2 regions of the Mesorhizobium sp. M1A.T.Ca.IN.004.03.1.1 genome follow, and region 1 is predicted to be linked to the other one. Evidence: predicted binding sites of a transcription regulator. Region 1 holds the regulator's gene; the other holds the start of a gene.
The links. The regulator PhoB, encoded in region 1, activates phosphate uptake and scavenging genes when phosphate is short. The targets are predictions, from matches to a motif close to TGTCATNNANCTGTCAT.

Region 2: a site for PhoB is predicted at 3,027-3,043, ahead of EOD29_RS06455 (LTA synthase family protein). Genes of this name have one in related genera too.

The regions. Positions count from the first base shown of each region.
Region 1 is NZ_RZTV01000004.1:387,340-391,523, reverse strand. Features, by position in the region: gene phoU (phosphate signaling complex protein PhoU) at 1-579, shown strand, start outside; gene phoB (phosphate regulon transcriptional regulator PhoB) at 599-1,288, shown strand; gene EOD29_RS15810 (ROK family transcriptional regulator) at 1,605-2,840, opposite strand; gene xylF (D-xylose ABC transporter substrate-binding protein) at 3,190-4,184, shown strand, end outside.
Region 2 is NZ_RZTV01000002.1:102,976-107,159, reverse strand. Features, by position in the region: gene rpsR (30S ribosomal protein S18) at 1-206, opposite strand, end outside; gene rpsF (30S ribosomal protein S6) at 206-691, opposite strand; gene EOD29_RS06455 (LTA synthase family protein) at 1,050-2,996, opposite strand; gene fabD (ACP S-malonyltransferase) at 3,253-4,184, shown strand, end outside.

The sequences.
Region 1 (4,184 bases):
GCGCTGGCGCAGCGCGTGGTCTCCGACGATGCCATCATGGACGCGCGCCAACGCGAGCTCGACGATCGCGCCATCACGCTGATTGCCAAACGCCAGCCGATGGCCGACGACCTGCGCAGCGTCGTTGGCGCCATCCGCATGGCCGGCGATCTCGAGCGCATTGGCGACCTTGCCAAGAACATCGCTAAGCGCGTCGGCTCGGTCGGCGTCAGCGCCGCGCCGCGCGACCTTTCGCACTCCATCGATTCGATGGCGCAGCTGGTGCTGATCCAGGTGCAGGGCGTGATCGAGGAATACGCGGCCGGCGACGCCACGGCGCTCGCCAAGCTCCGCAACGACGACGAGCGCATCGACGTCAAATACACCGCCGTCTTCCGCGAGCTCCTGACCTACATGATGGAGGATCCGCGCAACATCACGGCTTGCACGCATCTGTTGTTCTGCGCCAAGAATCTGGAGCGCATCGGCGACCACGTCACCAACATCGCCGAGAACGCCTACTATGTGCTGACCGGCACGCAATTGCCCGCGAATCGTCCTAAGCAGGACGAGACGACGATGTCGGCGCCGGCGGCCTGACCGCGAAGGTGCCTGCTATATGATCGCGCCACGCATCATGGTGGTGGAGGACGAGGAACCGCTGGGGGTGCTGCTCCGCTACAACCTCGAATCCGAGGGCTATCAGGTCGAGGTGGTGACCCGCGGCGACGAGGCCGAGATCCGCCTGCAGGAGAATTTGCCCGACCTTCTGGTGCTCGACTGGATGGTGCCGGCGGTGTCCGGCATCGAGCTTTGCCGGCGCCTCAGGATGCGGCCCGAGACCGAACGCCTGCCGATCATCATGCTGACCGCGCGCGGCGAGGAAAGCGACCGGGTGCGCGGCCTCTCGACCGGCGCCGACGACTATCTGGTCAAGCCGTTCTCGACGCCGGAATTCATGGCCAGGGTCAAGGCGCTGCTGCGCCGCGCCAAGCCGGAGGTGCTGTCCAGCGTGCTCAAGGTCGGCGACATCGTGCTCGATCGCGAATCGCATCGCGTCTACCGCAAGAAGAGCGAGATCCGGCTCGGCCCGACCGAGTTCAGGCTGCTGGAATTCATGATGCGGCATCCCGGCCGGGTGTTCTCGCGCAGCCAGCTGCTCGACAATGTCTGGGGCGAGACGATCTATATCGACGAGCGCACCGTGGACGTGCATGTCGGACGCCTGCGCAAGGCGGTCAACAACGGCCGGATGCCGGACGTCATACGTACCATCCGTGGGGCGGGCTACGCGATCAGGGAAGATTAGATCCAGGGCACCGAAGGTCTGACGGGTTCTATCTGCGCTGGCGGGTTATCGAGACGCTGGTGCTTCGCCGTCCACGGGCGGAGCACGAAGCGTCGCGACGCGGCGCAGACCCGACGATCCACGCGACTTCCACGCGCCGCGGCGGTGCAGAAATTCTGCTCCGCTCATCCGACGATTGAGGTAATGGCATGGATTCCAGGGTCTCCGCGACGGAGCTTCGCTCCTGCTCCGCCCTGGAATGACGAAGCTGCGGGGCCTTCGCTAATCTCCGGCGTCTGCAGGACGCACAGAAGCCAACGATCGCTATCGAAGCTGCTCAGGCCACGTTCTTGCCCGCTCTTGCCTTCACGCCCGGCGCAAAAATCTCCTGGTCGACGAAGGTCAGCGCGCGCACGGCGCAGCCCTCGCGGATCAGCGGCAATTCGTTCGGCTCGGTATCGAAGGAGATCGACTTCGAATGCTGGCCGCCGGCGGTCTGGGCGATGGCCTCGCGCAGAGCCGGCTCGATCAGGTCGAAGGCGGCGGCGCTGACGCCGACCATGGCGACCGGCGCCGGGTCGATCAGCGCGAACAGGCTGCCGAGGCCGAAGCCCAGCGCCTCGCCGGCCCGGCGATAGGCCTCGCGCTCCGAGCCATCCCTCTCGCGCGCCTTGGCGGCGAGCGCCCGCATGTCGGCGTCGCCGACATCGATCGGCTCGGCGTCCTCACTCATCTTCATGGCGCTGCGCCAGATGGCGTAGTTGCCGGCATAGGCCTCGACGCAGCCGCGGCGTCCGCAACGGCAAAGCGCGCCGCCCGGGCGATGGATCATGTGGCCGAACTCGCCGCCGGAAGAATGCGTGCCGGTGAACAGCTCGCCCTTCAGCACCAGGCCCATGCCGATGCCGTGCGAGAGCAGGATGGCGATGAAATTGTCGCGATAGCGGTCGGGATCGCGCCACTGCAGCGCCACCGCCATCATGTTACAGTCGTTTTCCATGGTGGCCGGAATGCCGAATTCCTTTTCCAGGATGTCGGCGAAGGGAATGTCGGTCAGCGGCGTGATCGGCGACCACAGCATGGCGCGGGCATGGGAATCGGTGATGCCCTGGATGCCCATGGCGATGCGGGCGACGCTGCCGACGTCGAGGTCCGGATCGTCCAGCCGGCGCCGCACGATCGCCAAGCATTCGCCGATCAGCTCGTTGCGCGGCATGGTGAGCGTATCGAGGCGGCGCTGCTCCTCGGCGATGACCTGACCCGCATAATCAATAACGGCGACCGAGAGGAAATTGAGCGACAGCACCACCGTTACCACCGCCGCCGCCTCCGGCTTGAGCGCGAGGCCCACCTGTGGCCGGCCGCGCTTCAGAGACGCGGTCTCGCTCGGCTTGCTCTCGGCCAGGATGCCTTCCTGGATCAGATCGGAAGAGATCGCCGAAATGGTCGAATGGCTGAGCCCGGTGGTCGCGGCGATTTCCGTGCGCGACGGTTGGCCGGCCCGGCGCACGGCCGAGAGCACCATGGCGCGGTTGCGCCGGCGCAGATCGTCGTGGCGGATTCCGACCGACATTTTTTCTCCTCCCAGTCAGCGCGGCCTCTCGATCATGCACAGGACCCGGCGACGCGCCAGATCGATTCACCCGGACGCCGGCACCCGAACCGTCCTGGTTTTTTAAAATTTTCGGTGGACGCGGTCTGCGCTTCCTCCGAACTGTTCCGCGATAGTGGCAGAAGCGGTCGGCACTGTCATTATTTATTGCGGGTCTCGAAAAAAAGAACGCGACACCTCAAAAACCGTCAGAATTGCAGTTGACAGCGCTTTGGCGTTCGATCAGTATTTTTTCGAGGCTCGAAAAAAAGCCTCTACATGGCCTTCGGGCCAGTCTGGGTCGCGCCGCGAGGGGCGCAGGGAGGATATCATGAAGAGATTCGCAGCCGCCATGCTGGCGGGCGTCGCCATGTCGTTGACGTTGGCGTCGGTCGCCGAGGCGAAGGACAAGGTGATCGGCGTTTCGTGGTCCAATTTCCAGGAAGAGCGCTGGAAGACCGACGAAGCGGCGATGAAGAAGGCGATCGAGGCCGCCGGCGACAAGTATATATCCGCCGACGCACAGTCCAATCCAGGCAAGCAGCTGACCGACGTCGAAAGCCTGATCTCGCAGGGCGCCAATGCGCTGATCATCCTGGCGCAGGACGCCTCGGCGATCGGACCGGCGGTGCAGAAGGCACTCGACGAAGGCATTCCGGTCGTCGGCTACGACCGCCTGATCGAGAACAAGGACGTGTTTTATCTGACCTTCGACAACAAGGAAGTCGGCCGCATGCAGGCCCGCGAGGTGTTCAAGGCCAAGCCCGAGGGCAATTACGTCTTCATCAAGGGCTCGGGCGCCGACCCGAACGCCGATTTCCTGTTCTCCGGCTCGATGGAAGTGCTGAAAGAAGCCATCGACAGCGGCAAGATCAAGAATGTCGGCGAAGCCTATACCGACGGCTGGCTGCCCGCCAACGCGCAGAAGAACATGGAGCAGTTCCTGACCGCCAACGACAACAAGGTCGACGCGGTGGTGGCGGCCAATGACGGCACCGCCGGCGGCGTCGTCGCGGCGCTGACGGCGCAAGGCCTGGCCGGCACCGTTCCGGTCTCGGGCCAGGACGGCGACCATGCCGCGCTCAACCGCATCGCGCTCGGCACCCAGACGGTGTCGGTGTGGAAGGACGCGCGCGAGCTCGGCAAGCACGCCGCCGAGATCGCCTCGCAGCTCGCCGACGGCAAGAAGATGACCGACATCGCGGGCGCCAAGGACTTCACGACGCCTGGCGGCAACACCGTCAAGTCGCTGTTCCTGACCCCGGTCGCAATCACCAAGGATAATCTCAACCTCGTCATCGACGCGGGTTGGATCAAGAAGGATGA
Region 2 (4,184 bases), on a different contig from region 1:
TTGATCGCCTTGGCGAGCTCGCGCTGCTTCTTCTGGCTGACGGCGGTGATGCGCGACGGCACGATCTTGCCGCGCTCGGAAATGTAGCGCTGCAGCAGACGCACGTCCTTGTAGTCGATCTTCGGAGCGTTGGCGCCGGAGAACGGGCAGGTCTTGCGGCGGCGATGGAACGGACGCCGGGTCGGGATCTGGTTGATGTCGACCATTATTCTGCACCCCCTTCAACGTTTTCGCGCGGGCGGCGCGGACCACGGTCGCCGCCATCACGGTCGCCGAACGAGCGCGGGCCACGGTCGCGGTCGCCGAACGAACGCGGGCCACGGTCGCCACGGTCGCGGTCGCCGAAGCCGCCGCGCTCGGAGCGCTCTTCGCGCTTCTGCATCATCGCCGAGGGGCCTTCCTCGTGCGCCTCGACCTTGATGGTGAGGAAGCGCAGCACGTCTTCCGACAGGCCCATCTGGCGCTCCATTTCGTTGAGCGCGGCCGGCGGGCAGTTGATGTCCATCAGCGTGTAGTAAGCCTTCCGGTTCTTCTTGACCCGGTAGGTGAGGGACTTCAGTCCCCAGTTCTCGATCCGGCCGACCGATCCGCCATTGGCGGCGATGACGCCCTTGTACTGTTCGACAAGCGCATCAACCTGCTGCTGCGACAGGTCCTGCCGGGCAAGAAACACATGTTCGTAAAGAGCCATTATGTTTTTCTGCCTTTCTTCGTTTCTCTCACCGGCCCTCGCGGCTAAGCCTCTGCAACTTGTCTGACCCGTTCGCGAAGGAGCGGGGAAGAAAGGAGCATCACGAGACGGTCGAGAGCGGAGACACGGGAGGCCCAAAGCGCTTCTGGCTTCATGACGTGGCCCTCTAAGGCCACGGCCCTCCGTTCAGCCCCCAGCAAGGACCGGCAGATTGCCGGCGTCTATACATCAATTCGTGAGGAAGGCAAGGGCGGGAGAGAGGGTCGGCGGCTCCGCAGTGTCGCAGGACTGGCGGCGCTTGTGGGAATTGGCTGACCCGCCGGCCGCAGGTCAGCCATTTCGTCGGAAGGCGATCCACTCAGCTCATATGCGCGACGAGCGGGACTACCGTCTCGGGGAAGAAGTCGGGCGCGACCCGGCGCTTGCCGAACATCATATCGTACTGGATCAGCCGGAAATCGTTGATCTTCGGATCGATCTTTTTCTGCCGCGCCCAGTCGGGCGTCGCCTCGCCGGAGGGCGACAGCAAAAGGTTGCGGTCAACCACCCGGTAGTGCTCGCGCAGCGCGCCGAGGAAGCCGGTGTAATAGGGGTGGGTGATCCCGGCCGTGGTAAGGATATGATAGGGCAGGAAGGCGGGGCTCACCGAGCCCAGATTCTCGACCGGACCGGAGCGGTTCGACCAGATGATCAGCGGCGTGTCGTGATGCTCGAGCGCCGCCTCGGGCGTCGGCTCCTTGCGCGGCGCGACATTGTCCTTGAGGAAGCCGGTCTCGACATAGACGGGGCCGAGCGGCGGCAAGTGGTCGCCGAAGAAGGCGATGATGGTCGGCCGCTCGCGCTTCTTCGCCCAGTCGATCAGGCGCTGCAGGCCGCGATCGGCGTCGGCCGACCCTTCGGCGTAGGAGAGCAGCGATTCCCGCGCCCAGGTGCTGATCGGCGCGTCGACGCTATGTGTCGGATTGTAATAGCGGTAGGGCTCGTAGGGCCCGTGGTTCTGCAGGCTGACCGCGAACAGGAATACCGGCCCGTCGCTGGCATCGGCCTCGCGCATGATCTCGTCGGTCATGGCCGCGTCGGAGGCCAGCGGCCCGCGCTTCTCCATCGGCGGCAGCGTCTCTTCCGAGCGGAAGTCGCTGAAGCCGAAATCGGCGTAGACGGCGCCCCGGTTCCAGAACCAGTTGGTGCCCGGGTGGATGGCGCGCGCCCTATAGCCTTCGCTCTTCAGGAAAGTCGCCAGCGACGGCGTCGGCGTGCGCACATATTGCTGATAGGGAATCGAGCCCGCCGGCAGGAAGGCGTTGGAGAAGCCGGTCAGCGCCTCGAACTCGATATTGGCGGTCATGCCGCCGAATTCCGGCGAGAACATCGAGCCTGAGCGCAGCGCGCGCACCGTCGGGATCGGGTCGGGCTTGATGCTGACGCCGGGAAGCTCCGTCGGATCCCAGAAGGATTCGCTCATCACCACGATGATATCGGGCTTCTGGTCCGGCACCGAGGCGGCAACCCCGGGACGCGCGATCGCATCCATCGTCTTCTCGGAATAGCCGGGCGGGGCCGAGACATGCGCCATTGGCACGTTGAGCGCGAAGGCGAGCGCGAAGCCGTTGGAGGCATAGTTCTCCTTCTGGTCCCACATGATCGGGATGATCTGCAGCCTGTCGCGCGTCCACGAGAAGGTGGCGTAGTCCATGATCGAGACGAAGAAGGCGAGCAGCGGCACGGCAAGCGTCAAGCGCGCCAGCCGTCCCTTGCGGCTGAGGATCGGCACACGCCGGCGCCAGAGCCGCCAGCCATAGACGAGCAGCGCGAGGCTGGCGACGATCGCCGCCGCAAGCAGCACGGCCGTCCAGGGGCGCTCGCGCACCAGAAGCGGCATCAGCGCCATGATCTGGCGGGCATAGAGGAAATCGGTCGGGTAGAGCGGATCGCCCAGATAGTGCGATTTCTGGTGACCGACAAAGGCCAATGCCAATGTCACCGGCGCGACGATCATCAGGCTTTGATGGCTGCGGCCGAGAATGGCGTCGAGCCCGATCAGCACCAGCGAAAAGACGATGATGGTGGTCCAGCCGGGCTTGAAGGGCTGCAGGAAGAAGTCGACGGTGCCGAAGAAGTCGCCGCGCACGATCCATTCGATGGCGAACACCAGAAGGGCGGAGGCAAGCAGCGTCGCCAGGCCGTAGCGGACAATCGGCCATCTGCGCCCCGGCAGATAGCCGGTGGACGGATCGTCTTCCAAAAATTGCGGCGCGGGTTTGGCCGCGCCTTTCCTGATCCTAGCCACTTTGCTTCCCCGGCCCATGTCACGCGTCTTCCACTAGCGTCACGCCACTGTCATCGAAATGTCACACAAAGCTAGCGCCTGTGGCGGAAATAAGAAGAGCCAGCAAACGATTCGTGAGCGGTTTTCATCAGGTGTGATCGCCAAAAAGCCTTTCAGAACAGGGAACTCGGCCGTTCTCCCGGCTGGAACAGCCGCTGAACTGGTGCTGCGGGCTTGACTTGGCCGTCCGCCTTGCGCCAGAGGCAGGGAAAAACCAGCCGCTGGAGACGCTAACATGGCCGTCGCATTCACCTTTCCGGGACAGGGCAGCCAGGCCGTCGGCATGGGCAAGGACCTCGCCGATGCCTTTCCCGAGGCGCGCCGCGTCTTCGAGGAAGTCGATGAGGCGCTCGGCGAGAAACTGTCGAAGCTGATCTGGGAAGGGCCGGAAGAAACGCTGACGCTGACGGCCAATGCCCAGCCGGCGCTGATGGCGGTGTCGCTGGCGGCCGTAAGGGCGCTGGAATCGCGCGGTTTTTCGCTGAAGGACAAGGTGGCTTATGTCGCAGGCCATTCCCTCGGCGAATATTCGGCGCTTGCCGCAGCCGGCTTCGTTTCGGTGGCCGATGCCGCGCGACTGCTGCGCACCCGCGGTAACGCCATGCAGGCGGCGGTGCCGGCGGGCGAGGGCGCCATGGCTGCCATCATCGGGCTGGAGCAGGCTGATGTCGAAGCCGCCTGCGCCGAAGCGGCACAAGGCTCTGTCTGTCAGATCGCCAACGACAATGGCGGTGGCCAACTGGTGATTTCCGGCGCCAAGGCGGCCGTCGAACTGGCGGCGAAGCTCTGCGCGGAAAAGGGTGCCAAGCGGGCGCTGATGCTGCAGGTCTCGGCACCTTTTCACTCGGCATTGATGACGCCAGCCGCCGATATCATGCGCGAGGCGCTGGGCGGGGTCGCGAAAAGCGCGCCGGTGGTTCCCATCGTCTCAAATGTTTCGGTCACGCCGACCAGCGACCCGGATGAGATTGCCCGCCGCTTGGTCGAGCAGGTCGTCGCCCGCGTGCGCTGGCGCGAGACGGTGGAATGGTTCGGCGCCAAAGGTGTCGCGACGCTTTACGAGGTTGGCGCCGGCAAGGTGCTGTCAGGCTTGGCGCGACGCATCAACCGCGATATCGCGACCGGCGCCATCGGCGCGGCCGCGGAAGTCGAGGCGGCGCTGGCAAC